Regions from separate parts of the Gordonia sp. NB41Y genome, predicted to be linked through region 1. Evidence: riboswitches for the same ligand, from Rfam matches in the RefSeq annotation. Region 1 holds a riboswitch; the other holds the start of a gene.
What was found. Region 1 has a riboswitch for thiamine pyrophosphate ahead of Q9K23_RS15370 (FAD-dependent oxidoreductase). Riboswitches for the same ligand answer to the same signal wherever they lie in the genome.

Region 1 (6,435 bases):
TCCGTCGAACGGTGCGGACGGCGTCTGAGGTGACCCGGCCTGCGGGGGCTGCTGGGGTATCGGGTGAGGTATCGGCGCGGACGGCGGGGGGCCGGCGAAGGGCGGTCCGGCAACAGGCGGTCCGGCGAGCGGGGTGGCAGAGTGAGGCGGTCCGGCGACGGGCGGTCCGGCGTACGGAGTGGCGGTGGTCCCGCCCTGGTACTGCACCGACCCGGCGGTGATCGCCATGAACGCCTCCTCGAGCGTGGCTGTGTGGGCGGCCAGCTCGTGAAGACGGATACCGGCGTCCCCGGCGACGTCGCCGACACGGTCGGTGGTCACGTCGTCGATCGCGACGACCGGACGGCCCTGCGCGTCGGCTTCCGGCCGGGGCGCCAGCCCGGCGGTGACCAGCGCGTCGTGCAGACGTTGCGGTTCCGGCGTGCGGACCCGGACCGTGGTCCGCGCCGAGGCGGTGAACTCGCCCACCGAGCAGCTCGTGATCAGCCGGCCCTGCCCGATGACGACGAGGTGGTCGGCGGTCAGCGACATCTCGGTGAGCAGATGACTCGACACCAGCACGGTGCGGCCCTCCCGGGCCAGCTGCCGCATGAAGTTGCGAATCCAGACGATGCCCTCGGGATCGAGCCCGTTGACCGGCTCGTCGAACATCAGGGTGTGCGGGTCACCGAGCATCGCCCCGGCCAGCCCGAGGCGCTGTGACATGCCGAGCGAGAACCCGCCCGCCCGCTTCTTGGCCACCGAGGTCAGGCCCACCATCTCGAGGACCTCGTCGATGCGGCTCACCGGGAGGCCGTTGCTCACCGCGAGCCACCGCAGATGCGAGCGTGCACTGCGGTTGGGGTGGACCCACCGTGCGTCGAGCAGGGCACCCACCTGCCGCAGCGGGTTCTCCAGCTCGGCATAGGGGTGACCGTCGATGGTCGCGCGGCCCGACGTCGGACGGTCGAGTCCGAGCATCATGCGCATGGTGGTGGACTTCCCGGCCCCGTTCGGACCGAGGAATCCGGTGACCCGGCCCGGTTCCACGTCGAACGAGAGATCGTCGACGGCGCGGACGCTTCCGTAGTCCTTGGTGAGGTTCTCGACCTTCAGCACACGGCCGACATTACACACCCGGTGACGAGGCCTGAGCCCAGAAACGCTTGGGAATCCGCCCCGCCCCCGCGGCCAGCCGGCCCGCCGTCACCGCATGCGCCATCGCCTGCGCCATCCGTTCCGGATTCTCCGCACGGGTCACCGCCGTCGCCAAAAGCACGGCATCGCAACCCAACTCCATCGCCAGGGCGGCATCGCTGGCCGTTCCGATGCCGGCGTCGAGGATGATCGGCACCTGTGCGGCGGCCACGATCATCTCGATGTTGTGCGGGTTGCGGATTCCGAGGCCGGTGCCGATCGGCGAACCGAGCGGCATCACCGCGGCCACACCGAGATCGGCGAGCCGGCGGGCCAGGATCGGGTCGTCGTTGGTGTAGGCCAGCACCACGAACCCGTCGTCGACGAGGCGCCGGGCACCGTCGAGCAGTTCCACCGGATCCGGTAGCAGGGTCTTCTCGTCGGCGACCACCTCGAGTTTGACCCAGTCGGTCTCGAGTGCCTCCCGCGCGAGTAGTGCGGTGAGGACCGCCTCGGCCGCCGTGTGGCTGCCGGCGGTGTTGGGCAGCGGCGCGATATCCAGGCGCCGCAACAGATCCAGCACTCCGGTTGTCGACGAACCACTCACCCGGCGCATCGCCACCGTGGTCAGTGCGGTCCCGGAGGCCACCAGGGCACGTTCGAGGACGTCGAGGTTGGCCGCGCCACCGGTACCCATGATCAGCCGGGAGGCGATCTCGCGGCCGGCGATCGAGAAGACGTCGGGGTCCGTCGCGGTCACCGGGCTAGCCACCTTGCACCGCCGTGACCACCTCGACCTCGGCCCCCTCGGACAGTGCGGTGTCCCAGTGCCGGCGCGGCAGCACCGCACCGTCGACGGCGACCGCGATCCCGGTGTCCGGCAGGCCCAGTGCGGCGAGCAGGGTGCGGACGGTGCCGCCGGCGTCGAGCTCGGCGGCATCTCCGTTGACGGTGATGGTCATCCTATCCCTCCGGTGGTGATCGTCTGTTCGGAAAGGTCTGCGGTGCAGGGTGTCTCGTCGCCCGGTTCGGCGAGGAGTGCGGCGAACGCGTCGGCGGTGTAGGGCGCCAGCATGATCCCGTTGCGGCCGTGACCGCACGCCAGCAGCACCCGCTCGTCGAGACGGCCGATGATCGGCAGGCCGTCGGGCGAACAGGGCCGGAATCCCACGCCGACCTCGGCGAGGGTGTACTCGCGCAATCCGGGATAGACCTCGATGGCGTCGGCGAGCAGGTCGGCGACCCCGGCGGCCCGGGCACCGGCGGCACCACTGCGCCATTCGTGCGCGTCCCCCTCGTATTGTGTTGCACCGACGACGATCCCGTCGGATCGGGGAACCAGGTAGACCGTGCGGCCGTCGACCCGCGCGCGGATCACATGCAGGGGCGGGGGCACGGTCCAGCGGTCGGCCCGCAGCCGCAGCACCTCCCCCTTGTCCAGGTGAACCGGGGCATCGGGCCAGAGGTCGGCGATCCCGGCACCGGCGGCGAGCAGGATCTGATCCGGGCGATGGCCGTCGAGCTCGGCGAGGTCGGCGATGCGACCCGATTCGATCCGCCCACCGGCGGCGATCAGGGCCGCACGCAGTGCGGCCAGCAGGCGGCGGTTGTCGACGGCCCCCTCCCCGCGGGCGAGATAGCCACCGCGCAAACGGGATCCGATCGCCGGCTCGCGCTCTCGGATCACCGTGGCGTCGACCGGGGTGAGCCGATCGGTGCTGCGCGGACGCCGCGACCAGACGAAATCGGCGAGTTGAGCGAGGTATCCGGCGTCGGCGGCGGTGGCCGCGACGAACAGCGAGTCGTGTGCGGCGACCACATCCGGGTCGCCGAGCCGGACGATCAGGTCCGGCCAGCGCGCGACGGAACGTTCGGACAGCTCGAGCAGGGCGTCCTCGCCGGGATGACCTTCACCGAGCGAACCGAGCATCCCGCCGGCCACCCAGGCGGCCCGCAGATGTTCTCCGGCGTCGACGACGGTGACCTGCCAGCCCTCGTCGGCGGCACGGAGTGCGCAGGTCAGGCCGATGACACCGCCGCCGACCACGACGAGATGGCGGGGTGTGCGCGATGTTTCGCTGGACGACATGGGTCGGTCGCATCCTTCCTTCGCCGGCATGATCCGGATCAGGTGTGACGGTCAGCGGGGGCGTCCCGCACTCTCAGCCCGGCGAACCCCGGACTCCCGTGTTGTCGTACCCAGCATAACCTTTCGGTCATGGCCACCGATCACCCGTCCGCCTCCGCCCGTCCCGACATCCGAACTCGCCTCGCCGGGGCCCGGCTGTACCTGTGCACCGATGCCCGCCGCGACCGTGGCGACCTGATGGAGTTCGTCGACGCCGCACTCGCCGGTGGCGTGGACATCATCCAGTTGCGCGACAAGGGATCTGCGGGAGAGAAGCAGTTCGGCACCCTGGAGGCCCGCGCCGAGCTGGACCTGCTCGCACAGTTGCGCCGGCTCGCCGACGCGCACGGTGCGCTGCTCGCGGTGAACGACCGCGCCGACATCGCCGCGCTCGCCGGAGCCGACGTCCTGCACCTCGGGCAGGGCGACCTGACGCCGGCGCGGGCACGCGAGGTGGTCGGCGATGCGATGATCGTCGGCGCGTCGACCCACGACCCCGATCAGGCCCGGAGCGCCGACGCCGACCCGGCGGTGGACTACTTCTGCGTCGGGCCGTGCTGGCCGACGCCGACCAAACCCGACCGCGTCGCCCCCGGCCTCGGCCTGGTCCGCGAGGTGGCGGCGAGTGCGCCGTCGACACCGTGGTTCGCGATCGGCGGCATCGACGAGCAGCGGCTGCCGGAGGTCGTCGAGGCGGGCGCGTCCCGGATCGTGGTGGTGCGGGCACTGACCGCCGCCGGCGACCCCGCCGCCGCGGCCACCCGTCTGCGTGCGGGCACCGGTCGGCCCTGATCCCCCACCTTTCCTGATCCCCTGCCTGTCCTGATCCCCCACCGGTCCGGATCCCACCGGAAGGCGGTTGCCGGACCCGCAGGTCGGGGTCTATGGTGGTCCGATCATGCGTATCCACAACGTGCTCGTATCCCGCCGCAGCGGGGCCTGACTTCGACCGGCCCCCCGCTGCGGGGTCGTCGCACGTTCTCGTCGGTCACCTTTTCTTCGACCGAAACGAGTTTTCCCGATGCGCAGCCTTCACTTCTCCGAGTCATCGTGTTCGTGTAGCGAGCGTGACGCCGGTGTCCACGACGAGCTCCTGGCTCGGTTCGGCGCTCCGCTCCCCCGAGGCATTCGCGAGGAGGCACACGGAATGACCTGGCAAGAATTCGACGATTCCTTCGGCGGCACGGGTGCGATCCGGTTGGGGTCGTGGTCGCTGAACCCGGCCCCGGCCGACATGATCGAGTGTCGCGCCACCATCGCCTACGCCGACCGGATCATGTCGATGTCGGCGACGGCGACCGGACCGGTCGGCGCGATGACGTCGATCCTGCACGAGATGGGCGCACCCGTCCAGGTCGTCTCGGTGCATCAGCGCCAGACCGACGACGGCATCACCGCGTTCATGCTGTGCGAGCACAACCACCGGCAGTGCTGGGTCTACGGTGACGGCGCGACCGCCGACGAGGCGAACGTCAACGCCCTCGTCGCCGGCGCCAACCGGTTGCTCGAGCCCGACGCCTGAGCTGCCCCGGCCCACCCCGGACACCATCTGCCGTCACAGGCGGATCGCGTCCGACAGGGCCTCGGTGATCCGGGCGAGACGATCGGCGGCGGCGGCACGCGGCACCTCGTCGTCGCACCGGAACACCACCTCGAGGTAGCACTTGAGTTTCGGTTCGGTACCCGACGGCCGGATGATCACCCGGTCGTCGGCGGCCGTCCGGAACATCAGGCCGTCGGTGGGCGGCAGATCCGGTGACCCGACCGACAGGTCGACCGATTCGATCACCGCCGATCCGGCGAGCACGGTGAGCGGCCGCGCCCGCAGCCGCGTCATCGCATCACGGATCCGGGACAGGTCGTCGACGCGGATGCTCAGTTGCGCCGTCGCGTGCAGCCCGTGCTGCCGGGCGAGCTCGTCGAGGCGGCCCCCGAGTGTCACGCCGCGGCCGGCGAGTTCCTCGACCAGCGTCACCACACGGACCGCGGCACCGATCCCGTCCTTGTCGCGGACCGCCTGCGGATCGGTGCAGTACCCGATCGCCTCCTCGTACCCGAACCGCAGGTCCGGTGCGCGGGCGATCCATTTGAACCCGGTCAGGGTGGTCACCCCGCGCAGCCCGTGGGCCTGCGCGATCCGCCCGAGCAGCCGGCTCGACACGATCGAGCACGCCAGGGTGGTGCCCGGACGGGAGTCGTCGCGGGCGGCCTGATCGCCGAGCAGGGCGCCGAGTTCGTCGCCGGTGAGCTGCCGCCACGTCCGGTCGGCCTGCGGGATCGCCACCGAGCAGCGGTCGGCGTCCGGATCGAGGGCGATCACCACATCGGCGTCGACGTCGGCGGCCAGTGCCAGCGCCAGGTCGAGGGCGCCGGGCTCCTCCGGATTGGGGAACGCGACGGTCGGGAAGTCCGGGTCGGGGTCGGCCTGGGCGGTGACGACGTGCACGTCGGTGATCCGTGCGGCGTCGAGCACCCGCAGGGCGGTGGCGCCGCCGACCCCGTGCATCGCGGTCAGCACCACACGCACCCGGCTGGGTTCGGGGTCGCGTCGATGTGACGCCATCCGGCTCACATAGGCCTCGACCACCTCGTCGGCGACCGGTTCGACGTGCTCGGTGCTGCGGGGTACGGCATCGGCCGGCGGGGCGTCGGCGATCCGTGCCGCGATCTGGGCGTCGGCGGGCGGCACGATCTGCACCCCGCGGCCGTCCGGGTCGGCGGCACGGCCACCGAGATAGACCTTGTAGCCGTTGTCGGCGGGTGGATTGTGCGACGCGGTGATCATGATCCCGGCGTCGGCGTCGAGGGCTCGCACCGCGTAGGCGGTGACCGGGGTGGGCAGTCGGGCCGGCAATGCGAGTGCGCGCAGCCCCGCCCCCGACAACACCTCGAGGGCGGCGTCGCGGAAGGCCGACGACCCGTGGCGGGCGTCGCAGCCGACCACCACGCGGGCATCGGCTCCCACGGTGTCGAGCAGATGGCGGGCCACACCGGCGGTCGCCCGGGTCACCACCGCGACGTTCATCCGCGACTGACCTGCGCCGACCGGTCCGCGCAGGCCCGCGGTACCGAACTCGAGGGGACCGGCGAAGCGGTCGGCCAGTGCGGCGAGCGCACCGGGCCGGCTGCGGTCGGCGTCGGCGATCAGTCCGGCGAGCTCGTCGCGGGTGGTCGGGTCCGGGTCGTGACCC
Region 2 (6,435 bases), 1.4 Mb from region 1:
GCCGACCGCGATCCACGTCGGCAACGGGGGAGCGGCGAGCTGCGGATAGACCACCTGCCCGGTCAACGGCGGACGGGTGACGCCCTCCCAGCTGACCGGCCGACCCGTGCGCAACTGTGCGAACAACGAGAGCTTGTCGGAGAACAACTCCTCGTACTCCTCGAGGTCGAACCCGAACAGCGGGAACGACTCGGTGAACGATCCGCGACCCAGGATGACCTCGGCGCGACCCGAGGAAAGCGCATCCACCGTCGAGAATCGCTCGAACACGCGGATCGGATCGTCGGAACTGAGGACCGTGACCGCCGATCCCAGCCGGATGCGCGAGGTGCGGCCGGCGATCGCGCCGAGCACCACCTCCGGTGCCGACACCGAGTAGTCGTCACGGTGATGCTCGCCGACGCCGATGAAGTCGACGCCCACCTCGTCGGCGAGGATCGCCTCATCGAGCAGGTTGCGGATCGACTGCGCGGCGGTGCCCGGTGCACCGTCGTCGTCGACCGACACATCGCCGAAGGTGTCCAGGCCCAGTTCGATTCCCACGAATAATCCTCCTGCATGGGTGATGTCCCCATGCCTCAGGTGTGCAATGCTTGATCCCGGTTTGTTCGCACCCCGCGTCACATCATCTAAAGGAGACCTCCCGTGTGGGACTCGTTCTGGAACTTCCTGTGGTCGATGGTCATCATCTTCGCCTTCGTGGCCTACCTGATCGTCCTCTGGTACATCATTGCCGATCTCTTCCGCGACCATAAGGCGTCCGGCTGGTCCAAGGCCGTGTGGGTGGTCTTCCTCATCATCTTCCCGTACCTGACGGCACTGGTGTACCTGCTCGCCAAGGGCAAGGGAATGTCCGAGCGTGCCCAGGCGGCGGCGGTCGAGTACAAGAAGGAATCCGACCAGTACATCAAGACCGTCGCGGGAACCTCGCCGGCGCAGCAGATCTCGGAAGCCAAGCAGCTACTCGACTCGGGTGCGATCACCCCCGAGGAGTTCGAGGCGCTCAAGGCCAAGGCACTCGCACACTGACGTCCCGGCAAGGTCGTTAGTCGCCCGAAATAGTTCTGGCGCAACGGCACTCGACCTCAGACGCACACACCCGGCGGATCGGAATCCGCCGGGTGTGTCTTTTCCTACCCGAGGGTAGGGGAGACAATTCAACTGTCTGATCCGCAGACGATCCTCGCATGTCCACCCGTATCAGGGGTCCGTCGAACCGAGGAGGACGACATGCAAACCACCGAACACCAGAGCTTCGGCAAGCCCACCGAGGTGCGGGAATTCCCGCACGGAAGAGCCGAGATCCTCTCCGTCGGCGACAGCGACATCGGCCGGCTGATCCTCCAGCCCGGGTGGCGCTGGTCCGTCGACATCAAACCCTTCGCCGGCACCGACTCCTGCCTGGCTCCGCACTTCCAGTACCACGTCTCCGGGCTGCTGCACATCAGGATGGACGACGGCACCGAGTTCGACGCCGGACCCGGCGACGTCACCAGCCTTCCGCAGGGGCATGACGCCTGGGTGGTCGGCGACGAGCCGGTGGTGGTGGTCGACTGGTACGGCGCCACCGACTACGCCCGCGAACCCGAGGTGGAGCACATGGGGACCGCATGAGCGTGGAACCGTCCGGCTAGGGCCCGGCCACCCGCCACAGCGGATTGACCGGACCGTGCCCGGCGCCGAGCGGATAGGCGGCCTGCAGTCCGCAGGTGACCCACCGCTTGGCGAAGGTGATCGCATCCGGCACCGGATACCCGTGCGCCAGGGCGCACACCGTCGCCGCGGCGAGGGTGTCGCCGGCGCCGTGGTCGTGCCCGGTGTCGATGCGCTCATGCGTGAACTCGCCGAACTCCGAGCCGTCGAAGAGGAGGTCCGGGCTCTGCGCACTCGACCGCAGATGGCCGCCCTTCACCAGTACCCACTTGGGGCCCAGGTCGTACAGGGCGCGCGCGGCATCGCGCTGGGACGCGGGGTCGGTGACCTCGACCCCGGTGAGCAACCGCACCTCGTCGAGGTTCGGGGTCACGACGGTCGCGAGCGGGAACAGCCGTTCACGCAGGGTGTCGAGGGCCTCGAGGGCGAGCAACCGATCGCCGTGCATCGACGCACACACCGGGTCGACGACCAGCGGGATCGCTCCGTTGCCGCCGATGCCGAGTTCGGTGCACACCTCGGTGACCGCGGTGATGATCGGCGCCGATGCGAGCATGCCGGTCTTGGCCGCGCTCACCCCGATGTCGGAGACCACCGACCGGACCTGCGCGGCGACAACCTCCGGCGGGATCTCGTGGAAGCCGGTGACCCCCAGCGAGTTCTGGACGGTGGCGGCGGTGAGGGCGACGGTTCCGTGCAGGCCGAGCAGCGCGAAGGTTCGCAGATCGGCCTGGATGCCCGCGCCGCCACCGGAATCCGAGCCGGCGATGGTCATCACCCGCACCGGGGTCTGGCCGGGGGCGGCGGTGGGCAGCAGCCACGGATCGGTCACCGCGTACTCACTTCGAGCGGCAGCAGGGTGGCGTCGGACTCGGCCTGGGCCCGGATGTCGTGGGAGATCCGCATGGAACAGAACTTGGGTCCGCACATCGAGCAGAAGTGGGCGGTCTTGGCCGGTTCGGCGGGCAGTGTCTCGTCGTGGAACTCGCGGGCGGTGTCGGGGTCGAGCGCCAGATTGAACTGGTCGTGCCACCGGAACTCGAAGCGCGCCTTGGACAAGGCGTCGTCGCGTTCCTGCGCACGCGGGTGCCCCTTGGCGAGGTCGGCGGAGTGGGCGGCGATCTTGTAGGTGATCACGCCGACCTTGACGTCGTCACGGTTGGGCAGGCCCAGGTGCTCCTTGGGAGTGACGTAGCAGAGCATCGCCGTGCCGGCCTGCGCGATCATCGCCGCGCCGATCGCCGAGGTGATGTGGTCGTAGGCGGGCGCGATGTCGGTGGCGAGCGGTCCGAGCGTGTAGAACGGTGCCTCCTCGCACAGTTCCTCCTCCAGGCGCACGTTCTCGGCGATCTTGTGCATCGGCACATGCCCCGGTCCCTCGATCATCACCTGCACCCCATGTGATTTCGCGATGGTGGTGAGTTCGCCGAGGGTACGGAGCTCGGCGAACTGGGCGTCGTCGTTGGCATCGGCGATCGATCCGGGACGCAGTCCGTCGCCGAGCGAGAAGGTGATGTCGTAGCGGGCGAAGATCTCACACAGCTCGGCGAAGTTGGTGTACAGGAACGATTCCTGCTGATGGGCCAGGCACCAGGCGGCCATGATCGACCCGCCGCGCGAGACGATGCCGGTGACCCGCCTGGCGGTCAGCGGCACATACCGCCACAGCACCCCGGCGTGCACGGTCATGTAGTCCACACCCTGCTCGGCCTGCTCGATCACGGTGTCGCGGTACAGCTCCCACGTCAGTGCGGTGGGGTCGCCCTTGACCTTCTCGAGCGCCTGGTAGATCGGCACCGTCCCCACCGGGACCGGCGAGTTCCGCAGAATCCACTCACGTGTCTGGTGGATCTCGGCGCCGGTGGACAGGTCCATGATGGTGTCGGCACCCCATCGGGTGGCCCACACCATCTTCTCCACCTCCTCGGCGATCGAACTGGTCACCGCCGAGTTGCCGATGTTGGCATTCACCTTGACCGCGAAGCGTTTTCCGATGATCATCGGCTCCGACTCGGGGTGCCGGTGATTGACCGGGATCACCGCACGGCCGGCGGCCACCTCGGTGCGGACCAGCTCGACGTCGACGCCTTCGCGCGCTGCGACGTATCGCATCTCGTCGGTCACCAGACCTGCTCGTGCCCAGGCCAATTGGGTGGATGCGCCGTCGACCGGGGCCGGGCGCCGCCAGCTGTCGCGGGTACGGGGCAGGCCGCGTTCGAGGTCGATGGTCGCGGTGTCGTCGGTGTAGGGACCCGAGGTGTCGTAGACGTCGAGGTGTTCACCGTTGGTGAGTTCGATCCGGCGCTGCGGGATGCTCAGGCCGTCGATCTCGAGGTGCCGCTTGTGACTTCCGGAGATCGGGCCGGTCGTGACCGCATTGCACGCGACCGTCGTTTCGGTGGATACAGGTGTCCCCATGATTGCTCTCCCTACGCCGGCATTATCCGGACAGGTTCGGGCGGTCGACGGCCGTCCTGCCGTCATCTCAGCCCTCGGTTCGTGAGAGCCCCCGCGTCGGTGAAGTTGTGGTGTGGTGCGGGCGACAGCTTACGCGCCCTCCGTGATGCCGTCATGACGGGGGCGACACGCGTGGACATTCCGGCAACCTCTTGCGCTCCCTACGGAAGCGTAAGGTAGCCTGTGACGCGGATCACAACGGTTGATCCCCGTCCGGGCTGGGGCACCGGCCGGTACGACGTCGGGTGCCCGCCGAATGGGCGTCGAAGGGGTGAGGACGGATGCACCGAAAGAACCGACACCATCAGCCGCCACAGACGGCGCAGTCGATCCTGCAGCAGATCTCGCAGGTCGTCCACAATCGGGACCGCGAGCGGTTCGAGCTGTGGGTGGCCGGTGATCTCGTGGGAGTGCTCGGCTACTCCGACGAGGAGATCGACGGGCAGCGCACGATCACCGTGCTGCACACGGTGCTCTACGACGAGTACACCGGCCACGGGCTGGGGACCCGGCTGACGCGTGGGGCGCTCGCCTACTGTCGCGACCAGGGGGTCCGGGTTCGCCCGATCTGCTCGTTCACCAAGGACTTCCTCGATGCCCATCCCGGGATCGTGCCGTTGGCGCCGGTCTGAGCGGATCCGGGATTCGACTGTCTGGTTAGGCTACCCTTTCCTCGAATGCATGTACCCGAGGGAAGGATCGGCATGGCCGACACCCGACAGAAGTCCCCGTCGCGCGGATGGCAGGGTGCCGTCCTCAAACTCCTGCGTGCCGACGACTACGAGTTCACCGTCACCGGCAGTGAGAAGGTCACCGACCATTACCTGCGGATCACCTTCACCGGCGGCGGGCTGCTCCGCGACCGGCCGGTGCATCCGACCATGTGGGTGCGACTCTGGTTCGAGTCCGACGGCAAGGCGCATCAGCGTGGGTACACCCTCGCCGATCCCGATGCCGCGGGCGACACCTTCGCGATCGAGTTCGCCATCCACGACGGTGCCGCCGCGCGCTGGGCGCAGTCGGCCAAGCCCGGCGACACGATCGGCGCCACGTTCATGGGCTCGAAGTTCGCCATCCCCGAGCCTGCGCCCACGGGATGGCTGGTCGCCGGTGATCCGGCGGCATTGCCCGCGATCAACTCGCTGCTCGACGCCTTGACGGTGTCGTCGCCGGGTGTCCCGGCGACGGTCTGGTTCGAGTACACCCACGACGACGACCGTGATCTCCCGCTGCATGCCCGCGAGATCGACACGATCCACTGGATTCGACGCGAGCGCGACGGTGCCGCGCTCGTCGATGCGGTGCGGTCGGCGGCGCATGCGGCCACCGGCCACTTCGGCTGGGTGGCGCTGGACACGGTGAGCACCCGCGCGGTCGCCGAGTTGTTCCGCACCGATTTCGGTCTGGGTAAGAAAGGGGTCAAGGCGCAGGCGTACTGGCGTCCGGATGCCGACCCGTCCTGAGTCGTCGGGGCGACGGGTGCCAGGGGAGGGGCATCGGGGGAGGGCTGGGTCGATGTCGAGACACCCGGCCTGCTCGTTCGCCTACATGTACGGCTCCGATCAGTTCTCGGTGCTCGGCGATCCGAACGACGGCGCCGGAAAACTGTTCAGCTCACTGGGACTCACGATGGCGCCCAGGGTGATCGCGCAGGCACAGTCGACCGGTGAGCCGCGCTTCGCGCTCAGCGTCGAGAACCTCGGCTGGCTCGACTCCGATCTGCTGGTGATCGCCACCGAGAACGAGGGCCTGCGTAAACGTCTGGTGGGGCTGCCCGGCTACAAGAACCTGCGGTCGGTGAAGTCCGATGCGGTCACCCAGATGACGCAGATGTCGGTCACCGGGCTCAACGAACCGTCGCCCGGGGCCACCGTCTACGTACTCGACCAGCTGCGCCCGGCACTGGCCCGCGCCGCCGGCGAATAGCTCACACCGACACGGAGACGGGCGGCATACCCACCGAACCCCAGCGGTCGACGACCTCTGGCCGGGCGGCCTCCGGTGCCGTCAACAGCACGGCGAACGGTGCGGGCGGGGAGGCGACGTCGCGGTAGTGGCCGCGGTAGAAGGCGATCGAGTCGGCGAACCACGCGAACTCCTGCGCCGATGTCAGCAGCCGCTGCGCCCCGGTGATCACCGTCAGATACCCCGTCGGCGTGGGCCTTCCGGCGTCCCGGGCGAACTCGTCGAGATCGCGCATGCACTCGTCGAAGGCATCGGCGTTGTTGCCGAAGTAGTCGGGGAAGGTCCAGATCCGGGCGAACTCGGTGAACAGGGCCCTGCGCGTACGTAATCGGGCGGCGTCGGTGACCCGCAGCTCGACGC

Region 2: linked by a shared signal. The riboswitch ahead of thiC (phosphomethylpyrimidine synthase ThiC) and the one ahead of Q9K23_RS15370 (FAD-dependent oxidoreductase) in region 1 are both predicted to bind thiamine pyrophosphate.

The regions. Positions count from the first base shown of each region.
Region 1 is NZ_CP132196.1:3,555,975-3,562,409, reverse strand. It holds gene Q9K23_RS15385 (ABC transporter ATP-binding protein) at 1-1,098, opposite strand, end outside; gene Q9K23_RS15380 (thiazole synthase) at 1,109-1,876, opposite strand; gene thiS (sulfur carrier protein ThiS) at 1,881-2,078, opposite strand; gene Q9K23_RS15370 (FAD-dependent oxidoreductase) at 2,075-3,205, opposite strand; TPP riboswitch at 3,203-3,315, opposite strand; gene thiE (thiamine phosphate synthase) at 3,335-4,036, shown strand; gene Q9K23_RS15360 (hypothetical protein) at 4,392-4,766, shown strand; gene Q9K23_RS15355 (phospho-sugar mutase) at 4,800-6,435, opposite strand, start outside.
Region 2 is NZ_CP132196.1:2,135,377-2,141,811, reverse strand. It holds gene Q9K23_RS09175 (LLM class flavin-dependent oxidoreductase) at 1-543, opposite strand, end outside; gene Q9K23_RS09170 (SHOCT domain-containing protein) at 646-1,029, shown strand; gene Q9K23_RS09165 (cupin domain-containing protein) at 1,231-1,614, shown strand; gene thiD (bifunctional hydroxymethylpyrimidine kinase/phosphomethylpyrimidine kinase) at 1,631-2,485, opposite strand; gene thiC (phosphomethylpyrimidine synthase ThiC) at 2,482-4,071, opposite strand; TPP riboswitch at 4,065-4,176, opposite strand; gene Q9K23_RS09150 (GNAT family N-acetyltransferase) at 4,392-4,742, shown strand; gene Q9K23_RS09145 (siderophore-interacting protein) at 4,815-5,573, shown strand; gene Q9K23_RS09140 (hypothetical protein) at 5,626-6,036, shown strand; gene Q9K23_RS09135 (barstar family protein) at 6,038-6,435, opposite strand, start outside.